3 regions of the Comamonas flocculans genome follow, and region 3 is predicted to be linked to each of the others. Evidence: predicted binding sites of a transcription regulator. Region 3 holds the regulator's gene; each other region holds the start of a gene.

The links. The regulator FNR, encoded in region 3, switches genes on or off when oxygen is low (the NO sensors DNR and NnrR bind a similar motif). The targets are predictions, from matches to a motif close to TTGATNNNNATCAA.
Region 1: FOZ74_RS08950 (hemerythrin domain-containing protein) is a predicted target of FNR. The motif match lies at 2,503-2,516, and genes of this name have one in related genera.
Region 2: FOZ74_RS00815 (PHA/PHB synthase family protein) is a predicted target of FNR. The motif match lies at 8,132-8,145, and genes of this name have one in related genera.

Annotation. Positions count from the first base shown of each region.
Region 1 is NZ_CP042344.1:1,848,612-1,858,239, forward strand. Features, by position in the region: gene rpsD (30S ribosomal protein S4) at 1-298, shown strand, start outside; gene FOZ74_RS08935 (DNA-directed RNA polymerase subunit alpha) at 411-1,403, shown strand; gene rplQ (50S ribosomal protein L17) at 1,496-1,885, shown strand; tRNA gene FOZ74_RS08945 (tRNA-Met) at 1,911-1,987, shown strand; gene FOZ74_RS08950 (hemerythrin domain-containing protein) at 2,576-3,175, shown strand; gene FOZ74_RS08955 (PP2C family protein-serine/threonine phosphatase) at 3,286-5,358, opposite strand; gene FOZ74_RS08960 (hypothetical protein) at 5,348-6,532, opposite strand; gene FOZ74_RS08965 (hypothetical protein) at 6,529-7,287, opposite strand; gene FOZ74_RS08970 (ABC transporter substrate-binding protein) at 7,284-8,321, opposite strand; gene FOZ74_RS08975 (MFS transporter) at 8,308-9,628, opposite strand, start outside.
Region 2 is NZ_CP042344.1:169,389-179,016, forward strand. Features, by position in the region: gene FOZ74_RS00780 (hypothetical protein) at 1-717, opposite strand, end outside; one part of gene FOZ74_RS00785 (IS3 family transposase) at 1,296-2,314, opposite strand; one part of gene FOZ74_RS00785 (IS3 family transposase) at 2,314-2,572, opposite strand; gene FOZ74_RS00790 (hypothetical protein) at 2,624-3,178, opposite strand; partial or broken gene FOZ74_RS00795 (bifunctional enoyl-CoA hydratase/phosphate acetyltransferase) at 3,288-4,322, opposite strand; gene FOZ74_RS16175 (universal stress protein) at 4,255-4,560, opposite strand; gene FOZ74_RS16180 (universal stress protein) at 4,604-4,819, opposite strand; gene phbB (acetoacetyl-CoA reductase) at 4,888-5,634, opposite strand; gene FOZ74_RS00810 (hypothetical protein) at 5,645-6,088, opposite strand; gene FOZ74_RS00815 (PHA/PHB synthase family protein) at 6,196-7,953, opposite strand; gene FOZ74_RS00820 (TetR/AcrR family transcriptional regulator) at 8,275-8,883, shown strand; gene FOZ74_RS00825 (hypothetical protein) at 8,946-9,371, shown strand; gene hlyD (secretion protein HlyD) at 9,441-9,628, shown strand, end outside.
Region 3 is NZ_CP042344.1:2,286,111-2,295,738, forward strand. Features, by position in the region: gene FOZ74_RS10980 (glutamine--tRNA ligase/YqeY domain fusion protein) at 1-1,706, opposite strand, end outside; gene FOZ74_RS10985 (hypothetical protein) at 1,869-2,210, shown strand; gene aroQ (type II 3-dehydroquinate dehydratase) at 2,271-2,717, shown strand; gene FOZ74_RS10995 (alpha/beta fold hydrolase) at 2,711-3,577, shown strand; gene FOZ74_RS11000 (DMT family transporter) at 3,739-4,617, opposite strand; gene arfB (alternative ribosome rescue aminoacyl-tRNA hydrolase ArfB) at 4,652-5,056, shown strand; gene fnr (fumarate/nitrate reduction transcriptional regulator Fnr) at 5,118-5,840, opposite strand; gene hemN (oxygen-independent coproporphyrinogen III oxidase) at 5,984-7,369, shown strand; gene FOZ74_RS11020 (diguanylate cyclase domain-containing protein) at 7,539-9,628, shown strand, end outside.

The sequences.
Region 1 (9,628 bases), 440 kb from region 3:
CTCCACCCGCGCCGAGGCGCGCCAGCTCGTGTCGCACAAGGCGATCACGGTCAACGGCCAGTCGGTGAACATCGCTTCCTACCTCGTGAAGGAAGGCGACCAGATCGCGGTACGCGAGAAGTCCAAGAAGCAGGCGCGCATCGGCGAAGCGCTGCAGCTGGCCCAGCAGGTCGGCATCCCCGCCTGGGTGGAAGTGAATGCCGACAAGGTCGAGGGCGTTTTCAAGAAGGTGCCCGATCGCGACGAGTTCGGCGCAGACATCAATGAGTCGTTGATCGTCGAGTTGTATTCGCGCTGATCGCCAGTTCCGCAGGCATTTTGCAATCGTTCCACACCGCGAGGCATCGCGGTGCTGGCGCTTCATCAGCCTTACCGGTGTAACGAGCCGGGGGCATTGAGAGGAAGTCCGCATGCAAACCAATTTGCTCAAACCCAAGACCATCAACGTCGAGCAGGTCAGTGCCAACCGTGCCAAGGTCGAGCTCGAACCGTTCGAGCGCGGCTACGGGCATACGCTGGGCAACGCCATCCGCAGGGTTTTGCTGTCTTCCATGGATGGTTATGCGCCGACCGAGGTGTCGATTGCCGGCGTGGTGCATGAATACGCCGCCATCGACGGCGTGCAGGAAGATGTCATCAACATCCTGCTGAACCTCAAGGGCGTGGTGTTCAAGCTCTTCAATCGCGACGAGGTCACGCTCTCCCTGCGCAAGGACGCCGAGGGCGTGGTCGTGGCCGGCGACATCCAGACGCCGCACGACGTCGAGATCATCAATCCCGAGCATCCGATCGCCACGCTGTCGGCCGGCGGCAAGCTGGACATGCAGATCAAGGTTGAAAAGGGCCGTGGCTACGTCCCCGGCAACCAGCGCTGGCACGGGGACGAGCCCAACAAGACGATAGGGCGCATCGTGATGGATGCCTCCTTTTCGCCCATTCGCCGCGTCAGTTACACGGTCGAGAGCGCCCGCGTGGAGCAGCGCACCGACCTGGACCGTCTGGTGCTCGACATCGAAACCAACGGCACGCTCACGGCCGAAGAGGCGGTGCGCACCTCGGCCAAGATCCTGGTCGAGCAGCTGGCGGTGTTCGCCCAGCTCGATGGCGGCGACCCCTTCGAGGCCGGCGCCTCCGCTGCGCGCACCGGCGCCGCCACCTTCGACCCGGTGTTGCTGCGCCCGGTCGACGAGCTCGAGCTCACCGTGCGCTCGGCCAACTGCCTCAAGGCCGAGAACATCTACTACATCGGCGACCTGATCCAGCGCACCGAAAACGAGCTGCTCAAGACCCCCAACCTGGGTCGCAAGTCGCTCAACGAGATCAAGGAAGTGCTCGCCTCGCGTGGCCTGACCCTGGGCATGCGCCTGGAAAACTGGCCGCCGGCAGGGCTTGAAAAGCGTTGACTGAGAATCGGGCGGCACCTCTGCCGCCCAAGTGCCGCGGGAGGTACCTGATACGGCCCCCTGCATAACAAGCGTAAAGAAGGAAAAGCACCATGCGTCACGGAAACGGACTGCGCAAACTCAACCGCACCAGCGCCCATCGCAAGGCCATGCTGCAGAACATGATGAACTCGCTCATCGAGCACGAGGCCATCAAGACCACTGTGCCCAAGGCCAAGGAACTGCGCCGCGTGGTCGAGCCCATGATCACCCTGGCACGCCAGGACACCGTGGCCAACCGCCGCCTTGCCTTTGCGCGTCTGCGCAACCGCGACAGCGTCACCAAACTGTTCACCGACCTGGGGCCGCGCTTCAAGGCCCGTCCGGGCGGCTACACCCGCATTCTGAAGATGGGTTTTCGTGTGGGCGACAACGCTCCCATGGCCTACGTGGAACTCGTGGACCGCGCAGCGCCCGCTTCCGGCGACGAAGCCAAGGCCTGAAACCCTGCTACAATAGCCAGCTTACCGCGCGGTGGAGCAGTCTGGTAGCTCGTTGGGCTCATAACCCAAAGGTCGGAGGTTCAAATCCTTCCCGCGCAACCAATCAGATCAAGCGCCTCGCTTGAATTCGAAAGCCCACTTCGGTGGGCTTTTTTGTGTCTGCGTGACCCGTCCTGCCCCGGTTGACACCTTTTTCTGCCAGGAAGGAAGGTCTCATGGAATCAAGGACCAAGCGCATGCAGTGGGGACTACAGCCCGGCTTTTAAGCGGGCCGCTGTGGCTCGTCGCGTACTGCGCATCTCAGCCCTGTCCGGAGCTGGGGACTTGCACCATGTGTTGGGACACGAGCAGAGAGCGGGCTTCAGCCGCCGCCGGAACCATCAGTGCCGTGGCGCCCCCGGAAAGATCTTCACGGCCGGGTTTCCTGCCGCGCGAGGCCGAAAGGACGTCAGTTAGCTCTGCGGCAGCCCTTCAAGGGGCCGTCACATGACCCGGTTGCAGGCCAAGGCCGGTGTCCTTGCGCGTTCGATGCCTGGCGACCTTGCAGCAGAAGAAGGGGGCGCCGCAACCCGCTGCGACGATTGTTGGCCTCCCCGCTCCTGCGGGTGTTTTGCTTCTTGACATGGATCATGGTCTTCGCACAGGCTGCTCGCCATACTGACGCTTTGCACACACTTTCGGGGCCTTGCCATGGAGCCGGTTGCCTTGCGCATCATTTGTGAAGAGCATTTTTCCATTGCTGCCGTGCTGCGCTCGCTGCGCATGATGCTCAAGCGCGGCCCCGAAGACGATCCGCAGGCGTTCTTCGACGCCATGCGGGCGATGCTGTTCTACATCGACGAGGTACCCGAGCAAGACCACCACCCCAAGGAGTCCCGCTTCCTGTTTGCGCCCTTGCTCGCACGGGCGCCTGAGCATGTGCCCCTGCTCGAGCGGCTCGAGCGCGAGCACCTGGACGGCGAGCGCACGGTGCGCGAACTGCAGCACCAGCTGCTGGCCTGGGAGCTGATGGGCGAAGGGCGGCGCCCGGCGTTTACCCAGGCGCTCAACAGCTACATCACCTTTTACCTCGAGCACATGCGGCTGGAAGAGACCCTGATCCTCCCCGCGGCGAACAAGGTTCTCACGGCGGAGGATTGGGCGCGCATCGACGAGGCTTTCATGGCCAACCAGGATCCGCTCGGAGGCGACGCCTATCGTTCGCCGGAGCACGAGCGGCTGTTCCAGCGCATCGTGCACTGCACACCCAGCCCGATAGGCCTGCGCCAGGAGCTGGCTGCGGCCCGGTGACCTCGTGCATCGTCCGGTGCTGGCGCCGACGTGCAGCCTCTCGACAGGGCACAGGCCGTGGCCGATGCAATACCTGCGGCGTCCGGCGCTGAAGCGCCGCAAAGTTTTCTTCAACCCGCAGGCGCTTCCTGGCCGCCGCCTGCGCCGCCTGTCGCACCCAGATACCGTACGGCAACCACGGTGATGTCGTCGGCTTGCGCCGCGCCAGACTCGAAGTCGCGCACCGCCTGCAGGATGTCCTGCGGCAAGGCCCGGGCCTTGGCGCTGCGGGCGCTGACCGCCTGCACCAGCCGCGGCTCGCCAAACAGCTCGCCGGCGGCGTTCGCCGCTTCGGTCACGCCGTCGGTGTACAGCAGCAGGGTGTCGCCCCGCGCCATTGCCAGCGTCCCCGGTTTGAAGGGCATGCCTTCCACCACCGCCAGCGCAATGTTCTGGCCCTGCGGCAGCATCTGCACCTCGCCGCCCGAACGCAGCAGCAGCGGCGGGTTGTGCCCGCCGTTGACGTAATCCAGACGGCCTGTGTCCAGGTCCAGCACGCCGAGGAAGGTGGTGACGAACATCATCTGCTCGTTCTCCGCGCAGAGCCGGTCGTTCAGCCTGGCCATGATGTCGGCGGGCTCGCGCAGGAACTGCGCGATGCTCTTGAGCAGCGTGCGTGAAATCGCCATGAAGAAGGCCGCCGGTATGCCCTTGCCCGAAACGTCGGCGATCACCAGCGCCAGGCGGTTGTCCTCCAGCAGGAAGTAGTCGTAGAAGTCCCCCCCCACCTCCTTGGCAGGAATCATCAGCGACGAGACGTGGACCGCTCCGGTCTCGGGCTCGGTGCGTGGCAGGATGGACAGCTGCATGGTGCGCGCAATCTCCAGCTCCTGGCGCAGGCTGATCAAGACCTCCTGTTCGGCCATGGCCTTGCGCAGGCGCTTGAGCAGGTCGATCAGCCTGTCCTGCTGGCTCACCACCAGCCCGGACAGGCGCCCCAGCGTATTGGCCAGGCCGGCCAGGGCGTTGTCGTCTTCGGTGTCCTGCACGGGCTCCAGCGCGGCCAGCACTTCGGTGCGCGATTCTTCATCCAGGCTGCCCGCGAGCTGGCGCAGTTCGCGGCGTATCAAGCGCTCCTGCTGCTGTCGCACGCGCCCGCGTTCGTCGCGCAGCATGCGCAGGTTGATCATCTCGCCGCGCAGCGCCGCCACGCCGCGCGCGATCTGCCCGGCTTCGTCGGGCAACTCCTGGTCGTCTTCATCGGGCGCGGCGCGCAGGTCGCCCTGAGCCAGCGCGCGCAGCACGCCGACGGAGCGATCCAGCGGCCGCAAGGCCCGGCGCAGGACGAAGGACAGCGCAAAGCCCAGCAGCCCGATCAGCAGCACGATGCCTGCCACGGCCAGCGCCTGCATGCGCCGGTCGATGCTGCGCTGGGCGGTGGTATCCCAGACGGAGAGCAGCGACCCTATGGGCCGCCCGTCGGGCCCGATCAGCGGCAGGGTCGCCGTGAGCCAATGGCGGCCGCTGGCGCTCTGGCCCTCCAGCACCCGGGCGTGGCGCACGGTCTGCGCCAGACCTTCGGCTTGCGCGAGGCCCACCTGCGTTCCTGTCACCTCGCGTCCGCGCAGGTTGACGACGAAGCTCTCGCCCTCTATCGCATGCGCCATCTGCGGCAGCAGCTCGCTCAGGTCCTGCCCCAGGGCGAGCACGCCGCGCGCGCCCGTCGGGCCAAAGCTTTGCGTGGCCACCAGGTAATAAAGCTCGCGCGAAGCCTGGCTCAAACCCAGCAGCGGTGCGCTGCCTGAAAGCGCACGGCTGAGCCAGCCGGCATCGACCATCGCGTCTTGCAGCAGGCTGCTCGAACTCGACTGCACCAGAGCCCTTTGTTCGTCGAACCAGTCGGCGCGCCAACCCGGGTGTTGCTCCAGCAGCGGACGCACCAGGGCGTTGAGCGCCTGCCTGTCCCTGGCCTGCCAGGCGCGCTCCAGCGACGCCTGTTGCAGGGTGGCCGCGACGCCGGCGCGCAGGGCCGCGCCCGATTCGTCCTGCAGTCGGCTCCAGGCGATGGATTGCGATTGCAGCAACACCCCATGGTAGCGCTCGCTCAAGACCCGATCACGCTGCCAGGCGATTGCGCCCACCATCAACGCCAGCGCCATGGCGGCGATCAGGGCCAGCAAGGTGATGCGTGTTCTAAGCGGCATCCGCGCCCTCCGCAGGGCAGCGGCCCGGTGTGGGCAGCCAAGGGAGCACCACGGCAGCCAGGGCGCAGAACACAAGAGCGCCGCGGCCCCAGCCGCCCAGCTGCGCCATGGCTTGCGGCGCCCAGACCTGCAGCGCCAGCAGGCACAGGCCCGGGCCCAGGGCCACGCCGCCCAGCAGCAGGCCCAGCCCAGCCGACCGGCCTTGGCGGCGCGTGGCCGGCAGCGCCACCAGCATCAGCAGACCCAAGCCCAGCGCCAGCAGGCCCAGCGGCTGCAGTCCGGTGCCGGCCAGCGCCAGCAGCCACGCTGCAAGGCCCAGCCACAGGCCGCGCCAGCGCGCACGTGCGGTGCGGCTTGGCAGGTCGGACAAGACCAGCGCCGGCATCTGCGAATACTGGTCGCGGCCTTCGACCCTTGCCAGGCCTTCGTCCAGCAGTGCGCGCTTGGTCTGCTCGGGCTCGGTACGCCGCAGCGACTGCGTCAGGCGTTGCAGGCGTTCAAATTGCTCGTTGACATGGCGCAACTGCGCCCTGAGCCAGGGCAGACGGGCATCGAACTCGCGCCGGCCCAGGCGGGGCAGGCGAAAGGCGAAGTCCCCAGCGCCTATGCGGCTGCAGGCCGCGGCCACGATGCGCTCGCGATGCAAGACCTCGCCCGCAAGGCTGTAGCGCAGGCCCTCGGCCCCAAGCGCACCGGTGAAAGCGAGCAGTGCGACCAGGGGCACTGCCCAGAGCGTCAACAGCGTGGCCGTGGCGGGTTCGCGCCACAGTACATGGATGCGCGCCACCGGTATGCCGCTGACGGTCACCGGGGCCTGGACGGCAAGTGCGGCCGCGCCCGTCTTGCCGCGCGCGCGCTGGTGCAAGACCTGGTCCCGACTGTCGTGCAGGCTGGCTGCCAGCAGGTCGTCAAAGGCCTGCAGGCGGTGTTCGAACAAGGCCGTCACTCCCACCAGCTCGTTCAGCGGCACGCCCACCTGCACCGCATGTTGCACCTGCTGCGCCATGCCATCCGCCACCAGACGGGCGCGGCCTTCGGCCTCCTGGATGGCCATGCCTTGCAGCTGGTGCACCGCCACCCAGCTCAGGCCCAGAAAGACCAGGCACAGCAGTACCAGGCCGCGCAGGGCAAAGCGCCGCGCAGCATGCACAGGCGGGCCGCCGCGGCGCTTCACAGCGGCTCCCGCGCCTGCGCCAGACCATCGAGCGCGCCAGCGATGCGCTGTTCGGCCCGCTGCAGCCGTGTGGCGGCCTGATCCATCAGGGCCTCATCGCGAGCGGATGCCAGCGCGCGCAGCGACAGCCTGGCCAATACGAGGGTGGCCAGGGTGAGGCCGAACGCCGCCGCCAGCGCGGCCGCCAGCACCGGCCAGGGCGAGGGGGGGGGCGCCAGCGCCGAAGTGATGCACACCTGCCCCGCGAGCTCGCCAAATGGCCCGTGCACGGGAAGACCGAGCGTGAAGTCTTCTTCGCCGACGACGCGCCAGGCGGTCAGGGAAGCGGCCTGCGCATCCGTCGCCACGCCAGCCTGTGCCCCGGTGCTGGCCAGCAGCCATTCGGCCGGAACCTGTTCGCCGATGGCCCCGCGGTCGGTGCTGAAAAGGGAGATGGCGCCGGCGTCGAACACCTCGGCCGCGACCAGCGTGGGGTCGTCGGCCAACAGGTCTTCCAGCATGGCCTGGGCCTGGTGGCTGCCGGCCAGATCGAAGCCCAGCGCCAGGTTGGTCTGCAGGCGTTCACGCAGGGACTGCAGTGCGATCTCGAGTCGCGCTTCGCGCAGGCCCTGGGCCTGCGCGCGCTGCAGGCCGGCGAGCAACGCCACCAGCAGCAGCAGGCCCAGCATGGCCATCAGCCACCAGCGCCAGGCGAGCTCCACGCAGGCAGCGAGTCCGGGGCGCGGGCGGGGCAGCTGCTCGGGCCCCGGGTTCATTGCACCACCTCGGCCACGTTCAGCAGCGCCAGCGGCGGATACAGGCCCAGCGCCTTGGCCGTGCCCATGTTGATCAGCAGCGAAAAGCGCTGCAGCGATTCGGCGGGGATGCGCTCCACAGGCGTCTTGTCCACCAGGATTTGCGCCGCCTTGTAGCCGGCGAAGCGCCCCACATTGGTGCCGTTGGCGAACAGGCCGAACATGCAGGATGCCTTGCGGACTATGCTCTCTGTAGCGCAAAACGTAGGCAGGCCTTCGGAAATTGCCGTTTTTGATACCAAATCCCGGTGCGTGAAGGCAAGGAAGGTGCTGGGGCCGACATAGAGCAGGTCGGCGCCGCGCTCGCGCAGCCCGCGGATGAGCGCGGGCAGCGCCTGGGCCTGGGGTTGGCCGCTCGCGTCCAGCGGCAGTGCCGCTTCCAGCAGCTCGAAGCCCTCGCCGCCCGCCATGCGGCGCAGTTCATCGGCCACGCCCACGGTATTGGATTCGGCCGGGTTGGTGATGTAGCCCAGGCGCTTGAAGGGCAGGTAGCCGCGCATCGCGTTCAACTGCACCGCCACGGGCGCCACGTGGCTGACGCCGGTGACATTGCGTCCCGGCGGGTTGGTCTGCCTGAGCAGGCCCGAGCCCACGGGGTCGGTCACCTCGGTGAAGACGATGGGGATGTCGCGGATGTGCTGGTCCGGGCCGGCGTCGTGCTTGCCGGCCATGGCCAGGGTGGTGCCCGTGCCCCAGGTGTAGATGAGGTCGGGCGCCAGCGCACGCACCTTCTCGACCGTGGCCGGCCCGTCTTCGGCGCGGCCCGAATACACCACGGTGTCGATCTTCACGTTCAGGTTGCGCTTGAGCAGGTAGTCCTGAAAGCCGGCCTCGGTGTTTTCGGGCCGGTGCGGCAGCACCATCACGATGTGGTAGCCCGGCGCCGCGGCTGGCTGCGGCGTCTGCGCCGGCGCACGCATCGGCACGCTGGCCGCCAGCAGGGCCGCCAGGATCAGGGCGGCGCCCGGACGCTGCCGGGCTTCAAGCCATTGCATGTTTCACTCCGTCGGCCTGCGCGGCGCGCAAGCCTGTCATCAAACCCAGCGTACCCAGGGCGAGCAGCGCACCCACCACCAGCACTGCGCCGTCCATGCCCAGCCGCGCCACCGCCAGCGCCACCACGAAGGGCGCGAGGATGCTGCCCACGCGCTCCAGGAAGCGAAACGCCGCGAGCGCCTGCGCCGGTGTGACGGTTTGGGCGCCCGCCAGGCTGGCGCCTTGCGCTTGCGCGCTGGATGCCTCGAAGGCCTCGGTGACCAGCACCAGTTGCGGCGCCGATTGAAAAGCCTGCGCCACCCCAAGCAGCGCGCAGCACAGCGCCGCTCCCCAGGCGCCACCCACCAGCACCATCAGGCCGCAGGCCAGGGCCGAGAGCGCGCAACCCCAGACGACCCAGGAGCGGCGCTGCCCGCTCAGGTCAGACCAGCGCGCCACCAGCGGCGCCACGATCATGAATGCGAGAAAGTAGGCCAGCAGCACGCGCCCGGACACCGCGGCGCTCTCGCCCTGTGCCTGCAGGTACAGCGGCGTGACCACCACCAGCAACGCCACCGCGGCCAGGCGGGCCGGCACCGCAGCGTACCAGGTCACCGCCATCACCTGGCGGTTGCGCAGTATCGCCGCCATGCCGCGCCAACCCAATGCCGGCGGGACGTCGCTGCTTTCGTGCTGCAGCCGGGGCAGGCTGATGCTGACCAGCGCCGCCATGCCCAGGCAGAGCGCGCAGGCGGCGAAGGCCAGAGTGGTGCCCAGCCGCTGCACCAGCAGGCCGCCCAGCGCCGGGCCGCAGACGCCTGCGGCAACGATCGCGGCGGCCACCTCCACCAGGCCGCGCCCGCGGCTGCGGCTGTCGGTCAGGCGCACGATGGCCGTCTGCGCCAGGATGAGCAGCAGGCCGTAGGCAAGCCCGCTGCCCGCGCGCAGCAGCATCAGCGTGGCCGCGTCCTGCGCCCAGGCCGTGGCCAGCAGCAGCGCAGCGCCGGCGAGCGAGCTCAGAAACAGCGCCCAGCGCATGGCCACGCGCCGGGCCAGCCAGGGCCCGAGCGGCTGCGCCAGCGCCAGCGTGAGCATGAAGGTGGCCACCGGCAGCACCGCCACCGTGGTGGGTGAAATGGCCAGGCCCGGCGGCTGCATTTCCGAGGCGAACACGGTGAAGAAGGGGCGCAGCAGCTCGTCCGAGAGCGCGGTGAGAAAGACCAGCAGGCGTATGCGCGTGAGCGCCATGGCGCGGGCGTTGGGCTGCTCGCCGCGCAGCACGGAGGCGGCCTGCGCAGCCAGGTCTTGCAGCGTCTGGCGGATGTCT
Region 2 (9,628 bases), 1.2 Mb from region 3:
ATCCACCAGCTCCTGGGGCAGAAGAGGGTCCAGGACAATGTCGCGGATGACCGCGCGGCCGCAGGTCAGGGTTTCGACCAACCCGTCTTCAGCAGTCAGCTTGTTGAGGTTCTGCATGCTGGTTTCCAGCATCTTCACATTGCTGGCGTACTTCTTTTCCAGATGCTCTGGCTTCCACAGCTTTCTGGCCTTGGTGTCCAATCCCTTCTCAAACTCGGAAGCGACCATCAGGTGGGCATGAGGATGGAGACCAAGCTGGCACAGTTCGTCGCGGACGCCCAAGCCCGCCCTCAAATTGGCCGGACGAACCCAGAACGACGGGAGCAGCTCTCGAAAGCCCCTGAATCTCAGTGCCTGCTCATGGCGGTTCAACTGGGTTCGTTCACCCCGGCTTACAGCGGCGCCAAGCATGCAGAGCCAGCTGCGATCCCAAGGGACAATCCGGATCTCGGCGGGGCGCCAGTCGACGATCGCACGGTGCACAGTGCCAGTACGGCGCGCACTCATGTAGTTGCCGCGGGACGTGTTCTGGATCTTCTTCTCGGCCGAGAGGCGCCCCAGCGCGACGCGGATTCCCCGCTCAGTCACACCAAACAAGACGCCAGCACGCAACAGCGCCTGAACAGAGACCTCCTCCTCAGGGAAAGCGGACAGTAGCGTCGTGATGAGCGTAGGCGCGACGAGATGGGTCTGTAGCTTCTTTCCAGCGGTTGCCATCCTGGCCTCTAGTTTGTTCCAGTGTGCTCTTCCTGCACGTCGACGGCACGAAGGGCGAGAAATGCCACCGTAGTGCCACCAGGGCGCGCCAGAAACACGAAAGCCCCTGAGTCAGGGGCTCTTGTGTCCTTGATTGGCAAGGAAATTCTGGTCGGGGTGAGAGGATTCGAACCTCCGGCCTCTACGTCCCGAACCATAACCTATCACTCCAGGAGCCACACCTCGCGATGGTTGTTCCTAGTGAAAGCGTCGTTTTTCACCCATTTCCATTGATTTCTACCGTCTTCCAAACGGCGGAACTGGAACAGAATTGGAACAGAAAACTGCGCTAGCGGCACTAGTGTAGCAACCTCTGCACTGAGCATGTAACGTTGACCGTGACCCTGCACACGGATTTCCAACCGTTCGGTTACAGAGAGCCGGTATGAGGAATGGACTTGGACTTGAAGTTGGACTTGGACTTGACCCCATCCCACGGACAGGTATTGGCTTGATTCTCAAGCCGTCTCGGGTGCAGGGTTATCCACGGCGGCGTGCTGGACTTGACCCCATCCCACGGACAGGTATTGGCTTGATTCTCAAGCCGTCTCGGGTGCAGGGTTATCCACGGCGGCGTGCGTCGCTTGCGACGAACGCAAAGCCGCGGTGGGTAACCCGGTGCTGGGGGCGCGATCGTTGTTCGCCACGAATGTCTCCTCGAATTTGATGGGGGAGAGATAGCCAAGGGACGAATGCAGCCGGCGCGGGTTGTACCAGCCCTCGATCCAGGTAAACAGCGCCGTCCTGGCTTCGGCCTTGGTCTTGAAGCTGCGCCGATTGATCAGTTCGCACTCGAGCGTGGCAAAGAAACTCTCTGCCATGGCGTTGTCATACGCATCGCCCACCGTGCCCATGGATGGGCGCACCCCCATCTCTGTGCAACGATTGCCAAAGGCAATGCTGGTGTACTGGCTGCCCTGATCGGAGTGATGAATGACCGAATCCGGGCGCCTGATATGCAGCGCCATGTTCAACGCCGAGATCACCAGATCGGCCGTCATCCTCTCACCCATGGCCCAGCCCACCACCTTGCGGCTGAAGGCATCGAGCACCATGGCCAGGTACACGAACCCCGTCCAGGTGGGCACGTAGGTCATGTCGGCCACCCACAGCTGGTTGGGTGCGTCGGCGCGAAAGCGCCGGTTGACCAGATCGGGGGCGGGGCGTTGACGTTTATCGCCCTCGGTCGTCACCACAAAGCTCCTGCGCCGGCTCACGCCGCGCAGCCCCGCTTGTCGCATCAGCCGGGCGATGCGTTTGCGGCTGGCGCTGTGGCCTTCGGCCCTCAGTTGTGCGCGCACGCGTGGCATGCCGTAGGTGCCGTCTGACGCCTGATGCACCTGGAGAATTTGCTCGGCAAGACGTGCGTTGGCCGTCTGCCGGGCACTGGGGCGGCGCCCCAGCCAATCGTGGTAACCGCTGCTGGACACACCCAGCACCCGGCACATGGTGCGTAGGGGGAAACGGCTCTTGGTGTCGGCCTGGTTTGCGCTCATGAGTTCGTAGACGCGGTGAACGTCTTGTCGTGTCTGGCGGCAAACCAGGCCGTAGCCTTTACCAGGATATCGCGCTCCTGCTCCACTTGACGCAGCCTGCGGCGCAGGCGTACCAGCTCTTCACGCTCGGCCGTGCTCAGGCCTTCCTTGCCGGGCAGTGCTGTGCCGTGATCGCGTGCGTCTTGCGCCACCCAGTTGGAGATGGTCTGTGCGGTGACGCCGAACTCACGCGAGAGCTCAGCGGGCGTGCGCCCAGAGTGGGCGAGCTCCAGGATTTGTTGTCGAAATGCCGCTGGATACGGCGGGCGGGTTCTGGGCATTGCGGACTCCTTTGATCCAAACGGTAAGGTGTCCGTGAAAAAGGGGCAACTTCAAGTCCACAATGTCGCTTTGGTTTCGCCAGCATGTGCACGAAGTGCTTGGTGCTGTAGGCCAAACAATTGCGTGACCGTTTTTTGCACCGCATAGTTGTACCAATCGCGCACCTGCGTCTGCCGTTCCTCAAACGCGCGCTCGCCGGGCGAGCGCCTGGTGAAAAAGAGATACGCGTAAGCGTGCCGAGCCGTCTCGATCCAGGCGGAAGTAGAAACGATGCGACTATTTGGGACTGCCGTCGAGATCGACATGGCATGCTGCAACCAGAGTTCAGCCAGTGCCGACAGCCTCGTTTCGCCGTCCAAGTCCTTCATCATGGTCAACGCCTCGATGCAAGTGAGCGAGGTGTTCGTTGCGCAAACTCGCTCATCGAGCCCGGTCACGCGGATTGTCTGCAAGGTCGGTGCGCTGAGTTTGCCTCTGCCGAGGAGATCGCCGCGTCGTAGGGCAACGTATTCATCCGGCGTCATCGCGCGTACAGCGACAGAAGGTTTGAATTCACTGACGACCGCGCAACCACCAAGTGCAAACGCGGCGGTGATCACGATCAACCAACGCCAGAGAGATGCAAGGAGCATATGCCTCACGATCGAGAGCTGCGTACCGGCACTGCAGAATCATTACCTGAAACGAACGGAACATTGCCCGTGAAATTGCATTTCATACGCGGCTCCCTTCGCCCTGAACAAAAGCACGCTGGCGATGCGCCAAGATCAGTGCAATGGCGCATGAAGCTATTCGCGTGCGGCGCGAGTCCGAGCGACTGGTGAGCACAATCGGCACGCGCGCGCCCATCACGATCCCCGCGCTATCGGCTTGGCCCATGTATTCCAGTTGCTTGGCCAGCATGTTGCCGCTTTCCAGGTCGGGAACGACCAGGATGTCGGCTTGCCCGGCCACGGCGGACTTGATGCCCTTGACGCGCGCGGCATCGGGAGAGACGGCGTTATCAAAGGCCAGTGGCCCGTCGAGCACACCTCCGGTGATCTGGCCACGATCGGCCATCTTGCACAGTGCCGCAGCATCCAGGGTTGAAAGCATGCGCGGGTTGACGGTTTCGACCGCCGCCAGGATCGCCACCTTGGGCTCGGCAATGCCGATGGCGCGCGCCAAGTCGATGGCGTTGCGCACGATGTCGGCCTTGATTTCGAGCGTCGGAGCGATATTGATGGCGGCGTCGGTGATGATGAAGGGCCGTGGGTAGCTGGCCGTCTGCATGATGTAGCAGTGCGTCAATCTGCGCTCGGTGCGCAGGCAGGCTTCGGGCGCCAGGATGGCACCCAGGTACTCATCGCTGTGCAAGCTGCCTTTCATCAGCGCCTGCACCTCGCCCTTGCCAGCCAGCCGGGCGGCGGTGGCCGCTGCGGCGTGGCTGTGCGGCACATCGACGACCTCACTGTCTCCCAGTTCCAACCCCGTGTCGGCCGCAACGGCACGCAACTTGGCGAGCGGCGCCACCAATACTGGCGAGATGACGCCGGCATCGCGCGCGTCCAAGGCACCCCCCAAGCTGAGCGCGTCGCAAGGGTGCACCACCGCGGTGCGAACCGGGGCCATGGTTTTGACATGGGCGATAAGACGCTCGACACCACTTGGAGGATCGGCGCGAACGCCCTCAGGGGCTTGTTCATTCATGTGATTTCTTTGCCTTGCTTGCGCCAGTTGAACGCCAGCCTGACGTACCGATGTTGTCGCTGGCCTTCACTGGCGCCCGTGCGGCTGAAGATGGCGGGCCACCATCTCGGCTCGACTGGCGCACCAGCATTACCGGAACTGGCGCGATGCGCGCTACTTGCTCCGCATCGCTGCCCAGCAGCAGCCGGTTCATGCCGCGACGTCCGTGGGTGCCCAGGATGACCAGGTCGCAATCGTTGATCTCGGTCTGATGCGCGATCTGTTCCGACACGCGTTCGGTGCCGCTTTCAAGCAGCACCGTCTCTGTGGCAATTCCTTCCCGGCGGAGCCGACTCGCAGCCTCATCCAGCAACGTCTGGCCGGCTTTGAGGAAGCGTGGGCGGACATCCTTGATGGTAGACCTCGGGACGTTCGAAACCCGTGCTGTGGCGGGTTGGTTCGACGATATGCAGCAAGATCACGGTGGCGCCGCTCAGGCGTGCCAGTTCTGCCGCATGATCGAGCGCCAGGAAGGATGTGGGACTGCCGTCCAGCGGCACCAGAAATCGGGAATACATGGAACTCCTCCGGGAGGCGCTGACTGCCGCGCGGGAAACCGCCCGCAAGGGCTGCGGGCTCTCCCGACTCATGACATGTGCTGGCCACCGTTCATCGCCACGTTGCTGCCCGTCATGAAAGCAGCAGCGTCACTGGCGATGAAGGCCACCAGCGCCGCGATCTCATCCGGCTGGCCGAGGCGACCCACCGGAATCGCTTCGATGACCTTCTGGCGCACGTCCTCGCGCACCGCCATCACCATTTCGGTGGCCAGATAGCCCGGCGAGACGGTGTTGACCGTCACGCCCTTGCGTGCCACCTCCTGCGCCAGCGCCTTGGTGAAGCCATGCACGCCAGCCTTGGCCGCCGAGTAATTGGTCTGGCCGAACTGACCCTTGCTGCCGTTGATGGACGAGACGTTGACGATGCGCCCCCAGCCACGCTCCACCATCGGATCGATGAATGGCTTGGTGACATTGAACATGGAGTCCAGGTTGGTGCGCAGCACGGCGTCCCAGCCGGCCTTGTCCATCTTGCGCAGGGTCGCGTCGCGGGTGATGCCGGCGTTGTTCACCAGGATGTCAACGTGGTGGCCGTCCGCCTGAATCTGACGCGCCAAGGCCTGGGTCGATTCCCAGTCGCCGACATCGACGCCGTAGGCCGTGAACCGGTAGCCTTTGGTGTCCTGCGCGTCAAGCCAGGCGGCGACCTTCTCGTTGCCGGGCGTGTGCGTGATGATGACGCGGTGGCCCGCGTCGTCCAGCGCGCGGGCAATGGCCGCGCCAAGGCCGCGATTGCCGCCAGTGACCAGGGCGGTTCGTCCCGAACTGCTCATATGCGCCTCCTCACTTTTTGGCCTTGCCCTGAGGCGCGGCGCCTGGCGCAGTCCAGGGCTGCGTCCATTGCTGAAAAAACTGCGCGAAAGAGGCTGTGCCGCCGCTGGCGCCGAATACCTCGGAGACAGATGCCTGCCAGGTGGTCAGCGCTTCGCGCAGGCCATCGGCGAATGCCGCCTGGCTCTTGGCAGCAGCCCGGCCGACCGCCTGTGTGTCGCCCATACGGCCTTGGCACAGGCGCCAGAACACCTCGGACGGCAAGGTGGCAAGCGCCTGCCAGTCCGCTGCCTGTTGGAGGTTCTGGATGCGCGAGGTGGTCTCCAGCACGCCACCGGCACTGAGTTGCTGCATGGCTTCGAGCCAGTGGTGGCCGCTTTCTTGAAGCAAGCGGGTGATCTGAAGCTGCAACTCGGCATTGGCCTTGTAGAGTTGGATGGGCAGTTCGCTGTTCATGTCAATGCTCCACGGTCATGATGTGCCCCTCCGGGGCGGGTGTAGGCCATGGCTGCGCAACGGCCCGATGAAAGTTGAGGGTGTATTCTTGGCGATGTTTTGTCCTGTCATCGCATGGCCACATAGGTTCCCGGCGCATCGCCAAGCGGTGCTTGCGTCCCGCCCATGGCAGGCGGCGCGACGCGCCCGGCAGAGCGCTGGGCCAGCCATTGCTGCCATGCCGGCCACCAGGAGCCTTCGTTCATCGGGGTCTCGGCACGCCACAGTTGCGGATCGATATAGCGATCGCCGGCCGCACGGGTCGCAATCTGGAAGCTGCGCCGGGGGTGTCCCGGCTCGCTGACGACGCCGGCGTTGTGCCCCCCGCTGGTGAGAACAAAGGTCAGTTCCGCATCGCTGAGCAGGTGCATCTTGTACACGGACGGCCAGGGGGCGACGTGATCGCGCACCGTGCCGACGATGAACATGGGCACCTCGATGTCGGCCAGCGCCACGGGTCTCCCGCCGACGCGGTAGCGCCCCTCGGCCAGGTCGTTGTCCAGATACAGGCGCCGCAGGTACTCGCTGTGCATGCGGTACGGCATGCGGGTCACGTCGGCATTCCAGGCCATCAGGTCATTGAAGGTCTGACGCTCACCCAACAGGTATTCGCGCACCCGTCGCGACCAGATCAGGTCGCGTGAGTTGAGCATCTGGAACGCGCCAGCCATCTGCTTGCCGTCGAGATAGCCCTTGTCCCACATGCCGGCTTCCAGCCATGCCAGTTGACTGTCGTCGATGAAAAGCGCGATCTCGCCCGACTCGCGGAAATCAGTCTCCGATGCCAGCAGCGTCAGGCTTTGCAGACGCTCGTCGCCATCGCGCGCCATCGCGGCGGCGGCGATCGCGAGCAAGGTGCCGCCCAGGCAATAGCCGACCGCCTGCACCTTGCGTTCGGGCACGATGGCCGTGACCGCATCCAATGCGTCCATGACCCCCAGCCAGCGGTAGTCCTCCAGGCCGAGGTCACGATCGGCCGCCGTCGGGTTCTTCCATGAAAGGATGAACACCGTGTGCCCCTGATCGACCAGGTACTTCACCATCGAGTTGTGCGGCGACAGGTCGAGGATGTAGTACTTCATGATCCAGGACGGCACGATCAGTACCGGCTCCGCATGCACATCCGGCGTCGTGGGTGAGTACTGGATCAACTCGATCAGGTGGTTTCGAAACACCACCTTGCCTGGGGTGACCGCCACGTCCTTGCCGACCTCGAACCCTTCGACCCCTGCAGGCGCATCGTCGAGCGCGAGGCGCCTTGCATCTTCCAGAAAGTTCATGGCGCCGCGCCACAGGTTTGCGCCCCCGCTTTGCGTGATGGCGTGCAGCACCTCGGGGTTGGTCCAGATGAAATTCGAAGGCGACCACATGTCCAGCCACTGCCGCCCGGCGAAAGTGACCATGTTCTCGTGATGGCGCGACACGCCACGCACGCCCGTGGTGGCGTTGTGCCACCACTGCTGCTGCAGCAAAAAGCCCTGGTGAATCACGTTGAAGGGCCACTGCTGCCAAGCCGGGGCGGCAAAGCGCCGATCCTGCTCCAGCGGTTCGATGCAGGTCGGGCAGTCGTGCGCACTGGCAACGCGCAAGGCATAGCGCGCAAGGCGCTGCTGCTTGTGCAAACCCTTTTCGATCAAGCTGCGTTGCTTGCCTGGTGAAAGGCTCAGGTGCAACGCCCAGTCGTACCAGGCCAGCAGGCCGGCCGCCGGTGACAGCCCACCCGTGCTGCGCGCCCGCCAGGCGTTCGCAAGCGTATCCAGGGTGTCAGGGCGACAGGCTTCGGGCTGCGCCAGATCGGCCTTGCCGTGTGTTGCGACGTTGCTCATCTCCAACCCTTCATTTAGCGAGTAACATATTACTATCTTATCGCTTACAGGAAAAGTTGCAAGCCTTCCGCAGGGGCGCCAAATTTTTCAGCCACCCAAAGCTCAATCACTACCGCTGCTGATGCTGCAGTCCGACGATCAAGCACTTTTCGATCTGTCTGGAAGGCCATACAGCTTCTTGAGTTGCATCAAGTTGACCGATCCGCTCTCCCCAGGAAAGGGCCCACAGTCCTGCCTCACCCGACAAGTTTCCGATCTTGCATCATGGTCATTTTGCGTGTTACGATAGTAATAGATCACTAACTACATGGAGTCCGAATCGTGAGTCAACGCCCCCAATACCTGTCCGCCGAAGATCGGCGTGCGGCCACAGTGCAAGCCGTGGTTGATCTGGCAGCCGAGCAGAACCCGGCCGAGATCACGACCACGGCGATTGCCGACCGAATGGGCCTGACACAGGGCGCGCTGTTTCGCCACTTCCCCACCAAGGAAGCCATCGTGGAAGCCACGATGTCGTGGGTCGGCGAACGTCTTCTGGTCAGCGTGGACAAGGCGGCCGAGGGCGCCGCATCTCCCGCCGCAGCGCTCGAAGCGATGTTCATCACGCACATCGACTTCGTGTCCAAGCACCCGGGCGTGCCACGCATGTTGTTCGGAGAGTTGCAGCGCTCTGGCGAAACGCTCGCCAAGCGCATGGTGCAAACCCTGATCCGCCAGTACGAGCAGCGCCTGCGTCGCCTGATGGAAGCGGGCAAGGCGCAGGGCGAGCTGAGCGCGGAGCTGGACGTGGACGCCGCCGCCGTGCTGTTCATCGGCACGATCCAGGGACTGGTCATGCAGTCCTTGCTGGCCGGCAAGGTCAGCCGGATTCGTCGCGATGCGCCCGCCGTGTTCGCCATCTATCGCCGTGGCATCGAAAGCGGCACATGAAGCGCCCGTCCAGTCCACAAGCGGCACGACGATCCAGCAAACCCTCCAAAGAACCGGGGGCCATGAACATGACTGCACACAGCGGGCGCGGAATCTGGATGCGTGTGATCGCCCTGATTGCCATCGCATTTGGTCTGCTGACCATCAGGGAAGGCGGCGCCGTTCTGTTTTTTGACGGCGCGGCGCGTGCCGCAGCCGGAAGCTACGTGCCGTTCGTGCTCTGGTTCAACTTCCTGGCCGGGTTTGCCTACGTCATCGCTGGCGCCGGATTGTGGATGCGCCGGCGCTGGGCCGCATGGATGTCGATGGCTATCGCGGTGGCAACGGCGCTCGTATTCCTGGCCTTCGGAGTGCATGTGGCGCTGGACGGCGCTTGGGAGCGGCGCACGCTCATTGCCATGACGCTGCGTACGTTGGTGTGGGTTGGCATTGCGGCCATGGCTTGGCGTCGATCAACAGCGCATGCACCGACCACGCGCGAGCACTGAGCATCTCTTTCCAGTGGAAACCCATCAATGACAACTCCGAACCTCCCTACAAGAAAAGCCCGTTGGGCCGTGATCATTGTTGCCCTGCTCGCCCTTGGCGGTGCACTGGCGTTCTGGTTCACGCGCGGCCATGACAACCAGGATGCATTGCGCCTCTATGGCAACGTCGACATCCGTGAGGTTCAACTGGCTTTCCGCCAGCCCGGGCGCATCACGCAAATGACTTTCGATGAGGGTGATGTCGTCACCGCCGGCGC
Region 3 (9,628 bases):
TAGCCGTGGCGCTCGAACTGGAACTTGTCGTCGGGCCGGGCCGCAGCCAGCGAAGGCTCGACCCAGGCCCTCACGGTCTTGAGGCTGTCGGGGTTCAGCAGCGCCAGGTAGTCCTTGCCGCCCGCGTCGGGCTGCGGGTCGGTGAACAGCCGGTCGTACAGGCGCACCTCGGCAGCCAGGCCGTCGTGCACGCCCACCCAGGTGATGGCCGCCCTGGCCTTGACGCTGTCGGCGCCGGGCGTGCCGCTCTTGGTATCGGCCAGGACCACGGCGTGCACTTCGGTCACGGCGCCGGTGGCGTCGCGGGCAGCACCGGTGCATTCGATCACGTAGCCGCCCTTGAGGCGCACCCGGTTGCCCACGAACAGGCGCTTGTAGCCCTTGGGTGGTGCTTCGGCGAAGTCTTCGCGCTCGATCCACGCTTCGCGCCCGAGCAGGAAGCGGCGCACGGGCGGCGCCGCGCCTTCGGTGGCGTGGGGCAGGGCGGGCAGCTCGCAGGGCTCGAGGTGGCCGGCGCCCATCACCTCGTCCCAGTTGGTCAGCACCAGTTTGAGCGGCTCCAGCACCGCCATCGCGCGGGGCGCTTGCGCCTCCAGGTCCTCGCGCAGGCAGCCGTCCAGCGTCGCGTAGTCGATCCAGGCGTAGTCCTTGGTCACGCCGATGCGCTCGCAGAACGCGCGGATGGAGGCGGGCGTGTAGCCGCGCCGGCGCAGCCCGACGATGGTGGGCATGCGCGGGTCGTCCCAGCCGCTGACGGTGCCGCTGTCCACCAGGTGCTTGAGCTTGCGCTTGCTGGTGAGCACGTAGGTCAGGTTCAGCCGTGCGAACTCGTACTGGCGCGGCTGGGGCCGGGCGATCAGGCCGCCGTCGGCCAGATGGTCGAGCAGCCAGTCGTAGAACGGGCGCTGGTCCTCGAACTCCAGCGTGCAGATGCTGTGGGTGATGCACTCGAGCGCGTCCTCGATCGGGTGCGCGAAGGTGTACATCGGGTAGATGCACCACCGGTTGCCGGTGGCGTGGTGCTCCGCATGCTTGATGCGGTAGATGGCCGGGTCGCGCAGGTTGATGTTGGGCGAGGCCATGTCGATCTTGGCGCGCAGGACCATCGCGCCATCGGCATGCAGGCCGGCGCGCATCTCGTGAAAGCGCCGCAGGTTCTCTACCGGGCTGCGCTCGCGAAACGGGCTGTTCACGCCGGGTTTGCCAAAGTCGCCGCGGCTTGCGCGCATCTCTTCGGCCGTCTGTTCGTCCACGTAGGCAAGCCCGGCTTCGATCAGGTATTCGGCCGCCCGGTACATGAAGTCGAAATAGCTGCTGGCCCAGTACAGGTTCTCCCGGCCGTTGGTGTCGCGCCAGTCGAAGCCCAGCCAGCGCACCGCGTCGATGATGCCGTCGACGTACTCCTGCTCTTCCTTCTCGGGGTTGGTGTCGTCAAAACGCAGGTGGCAGACCCCGCCATAGTTGCGCGCAAGGCCGAAGTTCAGGCAGATGCTCTTGGCGTGGCCCACATGCAGGTAACCATTGGGTTCCGGCGGAAAGCGCGTGCGGATGCGCGCCGTGTCCACCGCGCCGCCCGCCTGGTGCGCGGCATCGCCCGGGCTGCCGGCCCAGCGCTTTTGCGCGTGCGTGCCCTGGGCCAGGTCGGCCTCGATGATCTGGCGCAGGAAGTTCGTGGGTGGCGGGACAGGTTGGGCGGACGTACTCATGGCCGTGATTTTAGGCGGCGGGCATGCGCCGCCATTTACCTTCTGACACGCGGAGCACAACGTTCGGACACAAGAAAAACACCTTCCTGTGCCATCCTGAGGCTTCCCTCGTGCGTTGGTTGCACGTCTAGCGGCATGGGCCGCGTTTTCAAGGAGCAAACAATGTTGGTTCGTCGTTCCTGGTTTTCGGCCATTGCCTCGGCGGGCCTGGTCTTCACGCTGGTGCTGGCTGCGGGCAGCGCCCAGGCGCGCAGTGACGTGAGCTGGTCGGTGGGCATAGGCGTGCCTGGCGTGGTGGTCGGCGCTTCCAACGCGGGCGTGGGCTATTACGCGCCGGCGCCGGTGTACTACACGCCGCCGCCCGTCTACCGCGTACCCGCGCCGGTGTATTACGCACCGCCGCCGGTGGTCTATGCGCCGCCGGTGTACTACGCCCCGCGCCCGCACTGGCGCGGCCACCATCGGGGCTGGGAGCACCGCGGCCATCGGCGCGACCGGCGCTGAGGCGCGTTGCGGGCGGGGCGGGCCGCATAATCGCGGCTCTGTCGCCCCGCGTCCGCCGCCATGCCGCAACTCGTCTACGTTCTCAACGGTCCCAACCTGAATCTGCTCGGCACGCGCGAGCCCGAGGTCTATGGCGCGCAGACCCTGGCCGACGTGCAGCAGCTGTGCCGCCAAGCCTGCGAGCGCCACGGCCTGGAGCTGGTATTTCGCCAGAGCAACCATGAGGGCGCGCTGGTGGACAGCATCCACGAAGCCGGACGCGAGCATGCGGCCGGACGGCTGGCCGGCGTGGTGCTCAACGCCGGGGCCTACACCCACACCAGCGTGGCGCTGCCCGACGCCATCAAGGGCACCGGGGTGGCGTTGATCGAGCTGCACATCAGCAACGTCTTCGCACGCGAGGCCTTTCGCCACCATTCCTGGATTTCGCCGGTCGCGCGCGGTCTCATTTGCGGGCTGGGGGTGCAGGGCTACGCTCTGGCCATAGATGCCATCGCCCGGTGGTAGGGCAGCCCGAGGCGGTGGTGCGCCTGCAGGCGCAGGCGCGCTGCGTGCGCAGCCCGCTGGCGGGCTCGGGCGGCGCCATCGTCTGGCACGTCTGGGCCGATCGCCGGGGCGGCCATGCCCCGCTGGTGCTGCTGCATGGCGGCAGCGGCAGCTGGACGCACTGGCTGCGCAATATCGAAGCCTTGGCGTCCAGCGGGCGCGAGGTCTGGGCGGTGGACCTTCCGGGCTTCGGCGATTCGGCCGCGGTGCCCGGCGCGCAGGACGTGGATGCACTGCTGCCCGCGCTGCTGGCCTCGCTGCGCAGCGTGGTTCCGGGCGCGCCCTGCGATCTGGTGGGCTTTTCTTTCGGGGCCATGGCGGCCGGGTTGCTGCAGGCCGCCCGGCCCGGGCTGGCCCGCAGCCTGGTGCTGGTGGGCGCGCCCGGCATGACGACGACGCGGCCGAACCGCGTGGACCTGCGTGGCTGGCGCCATCTGCCGGAGCTGTCCGCACAGCTGGCGGTGCACCGGCACAACCTCGCGGCCATGATGTTTGCCGATGCGGCGCGCATCGACGAGGCGGCGCTGCAGCTGCACGCGCGCAATGCCGAGCGCGACCGCCTGACGCGCCGGCGTCTGTCCAATACCGACATCCTTGCGCGTGCGCTGGAGCGGGTCGCCTGCCCGGTGCATGCCATCTATGGCGAGCACGACGCGCTCTACCGCGGGCGCTTTGCCGAGCTGCGCGCGGCCTGGGCCGCCAGCGCCCGCGATTTTCGCGGCCTGCACCTGCTGGAGGGCGTCGGGCACTGGGCGCCCTATGAGCAGGCGCCGGCCTTCAACCAGCTGCTGCTGCAGCTGCTGGACGCGCCTGCGCCCTGAGGCGACGCTGAACAAGTCCCTCGCGCGCCGCGCATCCCGGCTTGCTGCGGTCTGCGGCGTTGCAAATCCTCGCGATAGCTACGGCTGTCGCTGCGGTTTGCGCCTTGCAGCCCATCCCCAGGCTGGGCGCGCGCCATCGCGGGAACTTGTTCAGCGTCGCCCTAATCGCGCCTGAGCAGCACCGCGCCGATGGCGACGACCACGCAGACCATGGCCGCGAGGTCTTGCCAGTGCGGCCATTCACCGATCACGAAGGGTGCGCTCAGGATGCCGACCATGGGCACGGCCATCACGCTCATCGCGCTGGTGGTGGGCGGCAGCACGCGCACCAGCGCAAACCAGATCACCTGGGCCAGCCCGTAGTTGATGAACACGCTCCACACCAGGCTGGCCCAGACCGGGGCGCTGAAATGCCACTGCTGCGGCGGCTCCAGCCAGATGGCCAGCGGCCACAGCGCCAGGGAGGCCAGCACCATCATCCAGACCACCAGGGTTTCGGCCGGCATGCTCAGGTGGGCGCGGCGCATCCAGATGGTGCCCAGCGCCCAGCTGAAGGCCGCGCCCTGCATCCAGGCGATGCCGGCCGGACGCCCGGCAATCTGGGCCAGCTCGTTCCACAGCAGCAGCGTGATGCCCGCCAGGACCGCCAGCACGCCCACCAGCAGCCGTCCGGTGAGCTTTTCGCGGTAGAACAGCACCGACAGCAGCACCGTCCAGACCGGCATGGTGAAGCCCAGCGTGGCCGCGCGTCCCGCAGGCAGTTGCGCCACGCCGATGATGGACAGGGCGTGCCAGCCCAGAATGTTGGGCAGCCCCAGCACCACCACCGCGCGCCATTCGGCCCAGCCGTGCGGCAGCAGGCGCAGGCCGCGCGAGCGAAAATACAGCGCCAGCACCAGCGCGCCGCCGAACATGGTCAACGCGCGAAAATGCAGGGGCCCCATCTCGCGCAGCGTCACCTTCATGACCGGCCAGTTGATGCCCCAGGCAAGCACCAGCAGGACGAGGCCGACCGTTTGTCGGCGCGAGAGCAGGGACATTGGGGGCAATCGGCGAGGGCTAGAAGGGGCGGGGATGGTAACCACGGCAGCGCTGCTCGAGCGCGAGGCGCAGATCACCGCGATCCGCGCGCAGGGCGCGGGCGGGCAGAACGTGAACAAGGTCTCGAGCGCGGTGCACCTGCGCTTTGACGTGGCCGCCTCCGCCCTGCCCGCCGAGCTCAAGCAGCGCATCCTGGCGTTGTCCGACGCCCGCGTCACCACCGAGGGCCAGGTGCTCATCAAGGCGCAGCGCTACCGCACGCAGCAGGCCAACCGGCGCGACGCGCTGGCGCGCCTGCGGGAGCTGGTGGAGCAGGCGGCGCGCCCCGTCCTGCCACGCAAGGCGACGCGGCCCACGCGCGCCTCGCGGGAGCGGCGCCTGCAGGCCAAGCGCCTGCGCGGGGCCGTGAAAGCCTTGCGCGGCCAGCCCCGAGATTGAGAATGAAATCCGGCTGAAACGCCCGCCCATCCAGCGCATCAAGCTATGTAAAACAGAGTTCTCAACGCCGGCTTCCGGCGCTGTCCACGATGGTCTGCAGGCCGGCGCCGTCCAGAATGCGCACCTGGCGGTGCTTGACCTCGATCAGCCCCTCGTCGGCAAAGCGCGAGAAGGTGCGGCTCACCGTCTCCAGCGTCAGCCCCAGGTAGCTGCCGATTTCCTCGCGCGTCATGCGCAGCACCAGCTCGGCCTCGGAGAAGCCGCGCACGTGCAGGCGCTGCAGCAGATTCATCAGGAAGGAGGCGACGCGCTCTTCGGCGCGCATGCTGCCCAGCAGCAGCATCACGCCATGGTCGCGCACGATCTCGCGGCTCATGATCTTGTGCACATGGGTCTGCAGCGCCGGCACCTCGCGCGACAGCGACTCGATGCGGTCGTAGGGCATTTCGCAGACCTCGGCGTCTTCCAGCGCCAGCGCGTCGCAGGTGTGCTCGTCCGAGACGATGCCGTCGAGCCCCATGATCTCGCCGGCCATCTGAAAGCCCGTGACCTGCTCGCGCCCGTCGCTGGCGGTCACGCGCGTCTTGAAGAAGCCCGAGCGGATCGCGTACAGCGCGCTGAAACGGTCGCCGCGCGAATACAGCGGCTTGCCGCGCTTGACGCGCCGGCGCGTGGTCACCAGCGTATCGAGGCGCTCCATGTCGGCCGCGCTGATGTCCACGGGCATGCACAGTTCGCGCAGGCTGCAGCGCGAACAGGCGATCTGGAGGGCGCGGTGGGGCATGGCTGGCTTGTCCTCTGGGGCAGGGATGGGTGATTCTAGGATGGCCCGCCCCGATTCCTTGATGGCGATCAAAGACAGCGGCAGCAGCGACGGCGACAGTTCTGCGTTTGCATCGGATGGCCGCATTGCCATTCAGGACTGCCATGCCCACGATTACCCCAGAGCTCATCTCCCGCTTCGACGTGCCGGGGCCGCGCTACACCTCCTACCCGACGGCCGACCGCTTCGTCGAAGCCTTCGGCGAAGAAGACTACCGCCATGCGCTCGCCCAGCGCCAGCTCGGCACGAGCCTGGCGGCGCAGCCGCTGTCGCTGTACGTGCACTTGCCGTTCTGCGAATCGCTGTGCTACTACTGCGCCTGCAACAAGATCATCACCAAGCACCACGAGCGCGCCGCGCCCTATCTTGCCTACGTCGAGCGCGAGCTCGACCTGCACGTCAAGCACCTGGGCGGGCCCGGCCAGAGCGTGAGCCAGCTGCACTTTGGCGGCGGCACGCCCACCTTCCTGAACGACGAGGAACTGGCCGACCTGATGGCCATGCTGCGCAAGCGCTTTGCCTTTGCGCCCAAGGGTGAATACTCGATAGAGATAGACCCGCGCACCATCAGCGCCGAACGCCTGCAGGTGATCCGCGAGCTGGGCTTCAACCGCCTGAGCTTCGGCGTGCAGGACTTCGACCCCGAGGTGCAGAAGGCGGTGCACCGCGTGCAGCCGGCCGAGCAGGTGTTCGAGCTGGTCGCGGCCGCGCGGCGCATCGGCTTTGATTCCATCAACGCCGACCTGATCTACGGCCTGCCCAAGCAGACGCCCGAATCGTTCGCGCGCACCATCGCGCAGATGGCCGAGCTGCGGCCCGACCGCATCGCGCTCTACGCCTACGCCCACCTGCCCGCGCGCGTGAAGTCGCAGCGCCACATCAAGACCGCCGACATTCCGGTGGCCAATCACAAGGTGGCCATGCTGTCGCACTCGATAGCGGCCTTCGAGGAGGTGGGCTACGTCTACATCGGCATGGACCATTTCGCGCTCCCGGACGACTCGCTCGCCGTGGCCAAGCGCCAGGGGCGGCTGCACCGCAACTTCCAGGGCTACAGCACCCAGCCCGACTGCGACCTGATCTCGCTGGGCATCTCGGCCATAGGCAAGGTCGGCGCCACCTACAGCCAGAACGCCAAGGACCTGCTGCAATACCAGGACATGCTCGACCACGGGCACCTGCCCATCGTGCGCGGCGTGGCCCTGAGCCATGACGACGTGTTGCGCCGCGCCGTCATCAACGCGCTGATGTGCCAGGGCCGCGTGCAGTTCGAGTCGGTGGAGGCGGCGCACCTGATCGACTTTCGCGCCACCTTCGCCAGCGAGCTCGCGCGTCTGCGCGCCATGCACGACGACGGCCTGGTGCATCTGAGCGCCAACGCCATCGACGTCACCCCCATGGGCTGGTTCTTCGTGCGCGGCATCGCCATGGTGTTCGACAAGTACCTGCAGGCGCGCGAGAGCCGCGCGCAGTATTCCAAGATCCTCTGACGCGGCGTCGCCTTCCAGGGTGGCAACTGCATGCAATGCCCCGGGCCTGCGCTGCAATGCAAGGCCGAATGACGCCGCCACCGCGGCCGGCGCGACGTGCGGGGGCCTTCGTATACAGTGGCGGCTGCCCGGGTGATCGACGGAGTCCTTTTTGTCAGCCACACCTTCCTTGCAGCCATCGCATGCGCGCAGCCCATGGTGGTGGCTGGGGCTGGCATGGTTGGCGGCGGGCCTGGTGCTGGTGCTCAACGGCTGGCAGGAGCACCGCGCCACGGCCGAGCGCGCGCGCCAGCAGCTGAGCCTGCAGGCCGCAGGACTGCACGACAACCTGGCGCTGCAGCTCGACGCCACCAACGACGCGCTGCACAGCCTGCTGGCCGAACTGCCGGACTTGCAGGCCCTGGGCGACGGCCCGGCCCAACTCACCGTGCGGCTGCGCGCCTATGCCGACGCCATGCCGGTGGTGCAGTACCTGAGCCTGCTCGACGCCGAGGGCAACATCACTGTCAGCAGCGACCCCAACCTGGTCGGCAAGAACTCCGGCCAGCGTGACTATTTCGCGGCGGCGCGGGCCGCGGCGTCGCCGCAGACGCTGGTGGTGTCGCCGCCATTTCGCGGCGCCCTGGGCGGCTGGTTGATGGTGCTGGCGCGCCAGGTGCGTTCCGCCGACGGGCGCTTTGCCGGCGTGCTGGTGGCGGCGGTGGACGCCGATTACTTTCGCCTGCTGATGCGCCCGCTGGGCCAGGCGCCGGACATGCTGGTGAGCCTGTCGCACGGCGACGGCCTGCGCTTTCTGGCGCTGGGCCGCGAAGGCGAGGCCGAGGGCGTGGACCTGCGCGTGGCCGGTAGTGCCTGGTTGCGCCACCACGACAGCGGCCAGCGCGCCAGCTTCCTGCGCGCGCCCATGCGCCCGGGCGAGGCCAAGCTGCAGATGGTGGCGCTGCGTACGCTGCAGCCACCCGAGCTGCACATGGACAAGCCGCTGGTGCTGGCCGTCGGGCGCGATCAAGCAGCCGTCTTCGCCGCCTGGCGCCGTGACGCCCGCTGGAGCCTGCTGCTGTGGCTGGCTGCCGGCGTGCTGGCTGCCGGCACGCTGGCGCGGATGCAGCGCAAGCGCCGCCAGCTGCAGCGCGAGCAGGCCGAGCGCGCCGCGCGCGAGGCAGAAAACCAGGCGCACTGGGACGTGGTACTGTCGGCCACCCGCCAGGGTTTGTGGGACTACGACGCCGCCAGCGGCAAGGTCAGCCATTCGCCGCAGTGGTATGGGCTGCTGGGCTACGTGCAAGAGGCCTTCGAGCGCGACGGCCAGACCTGGGAAGACCTCACCCATCCGGACGACCGCGCCAAGGTGGCGCAGGAATGGCAGCAGCTGCTGAGCGGTGAAAAAGAGCATTTCGAGGCCACGCACCGCCTGCGCTGCGCCGACGGCAGCTATCGCTGGTTCGCCTGCCAGGGGCGCGTGACGGCGCAGGACGCACGGGGCCTGCCCGAGCGGGTGTTCGGCACGCTCTCGGACGTTTCCGAGCGGCGCCAGCAGGAAGAGATGCTGCAGCGCCTGACGGAAAACCTGCCCGGCGTGCTCTACCAGTACCAGCTCGACCCCGATGGCCACCACCATTTCCCCTACGCCAGCCCGGGCGTGGTGAACATCTACGGCTTCAGCGCGCAAGAGCTCAAGCACGACGCCGAGCCGCTGTTCGCGCACATCCGCCCCGGCGACCTGCAGCGGGTGGCCGAGGGCGTGCGCCGTTCGGCGCGCGAGCTGAGCGAATGGACTGCCGAATACCGCTACGAGATTCCGGGGCGCGGCCCGCGCTGGCTGTCCGGACATGCGCGGCCGCAGCGCCTGCCCAGCGGCGCCACGCTCTGGAACGGCTACATCAGCGACGTGACCGAGGCCAAGGAGCAGAGCCTGCGCCTGCAGGCCACCGAGCGCGTGCTGCAGCAGCTCATGAGCGAGATGCCCGTGGGGCTGTGCATGGTCGACGCCCGGCACCACATGTACTTTCGCAACCAGCGCTTTCTCGACCAGCTCGGCTACGACGAACACGCCGTGCCCACGCTGCGTGAATGGGCGCTCAAGGCCTATCCCGACGCCGACTACCGCGCCGAGGTCGCCGCGCGCTGGAAGCAGGCCAAAGCCGAGGCGGTAAACGGCCAGATTGCGGCGCAGTCCTACCGCATCGTCTCGCGCGACGGCGCGCACCATGTGATGGACGTCGCCGGGCTGATCTTTGGCGACAAGCTGCTCATCACCTT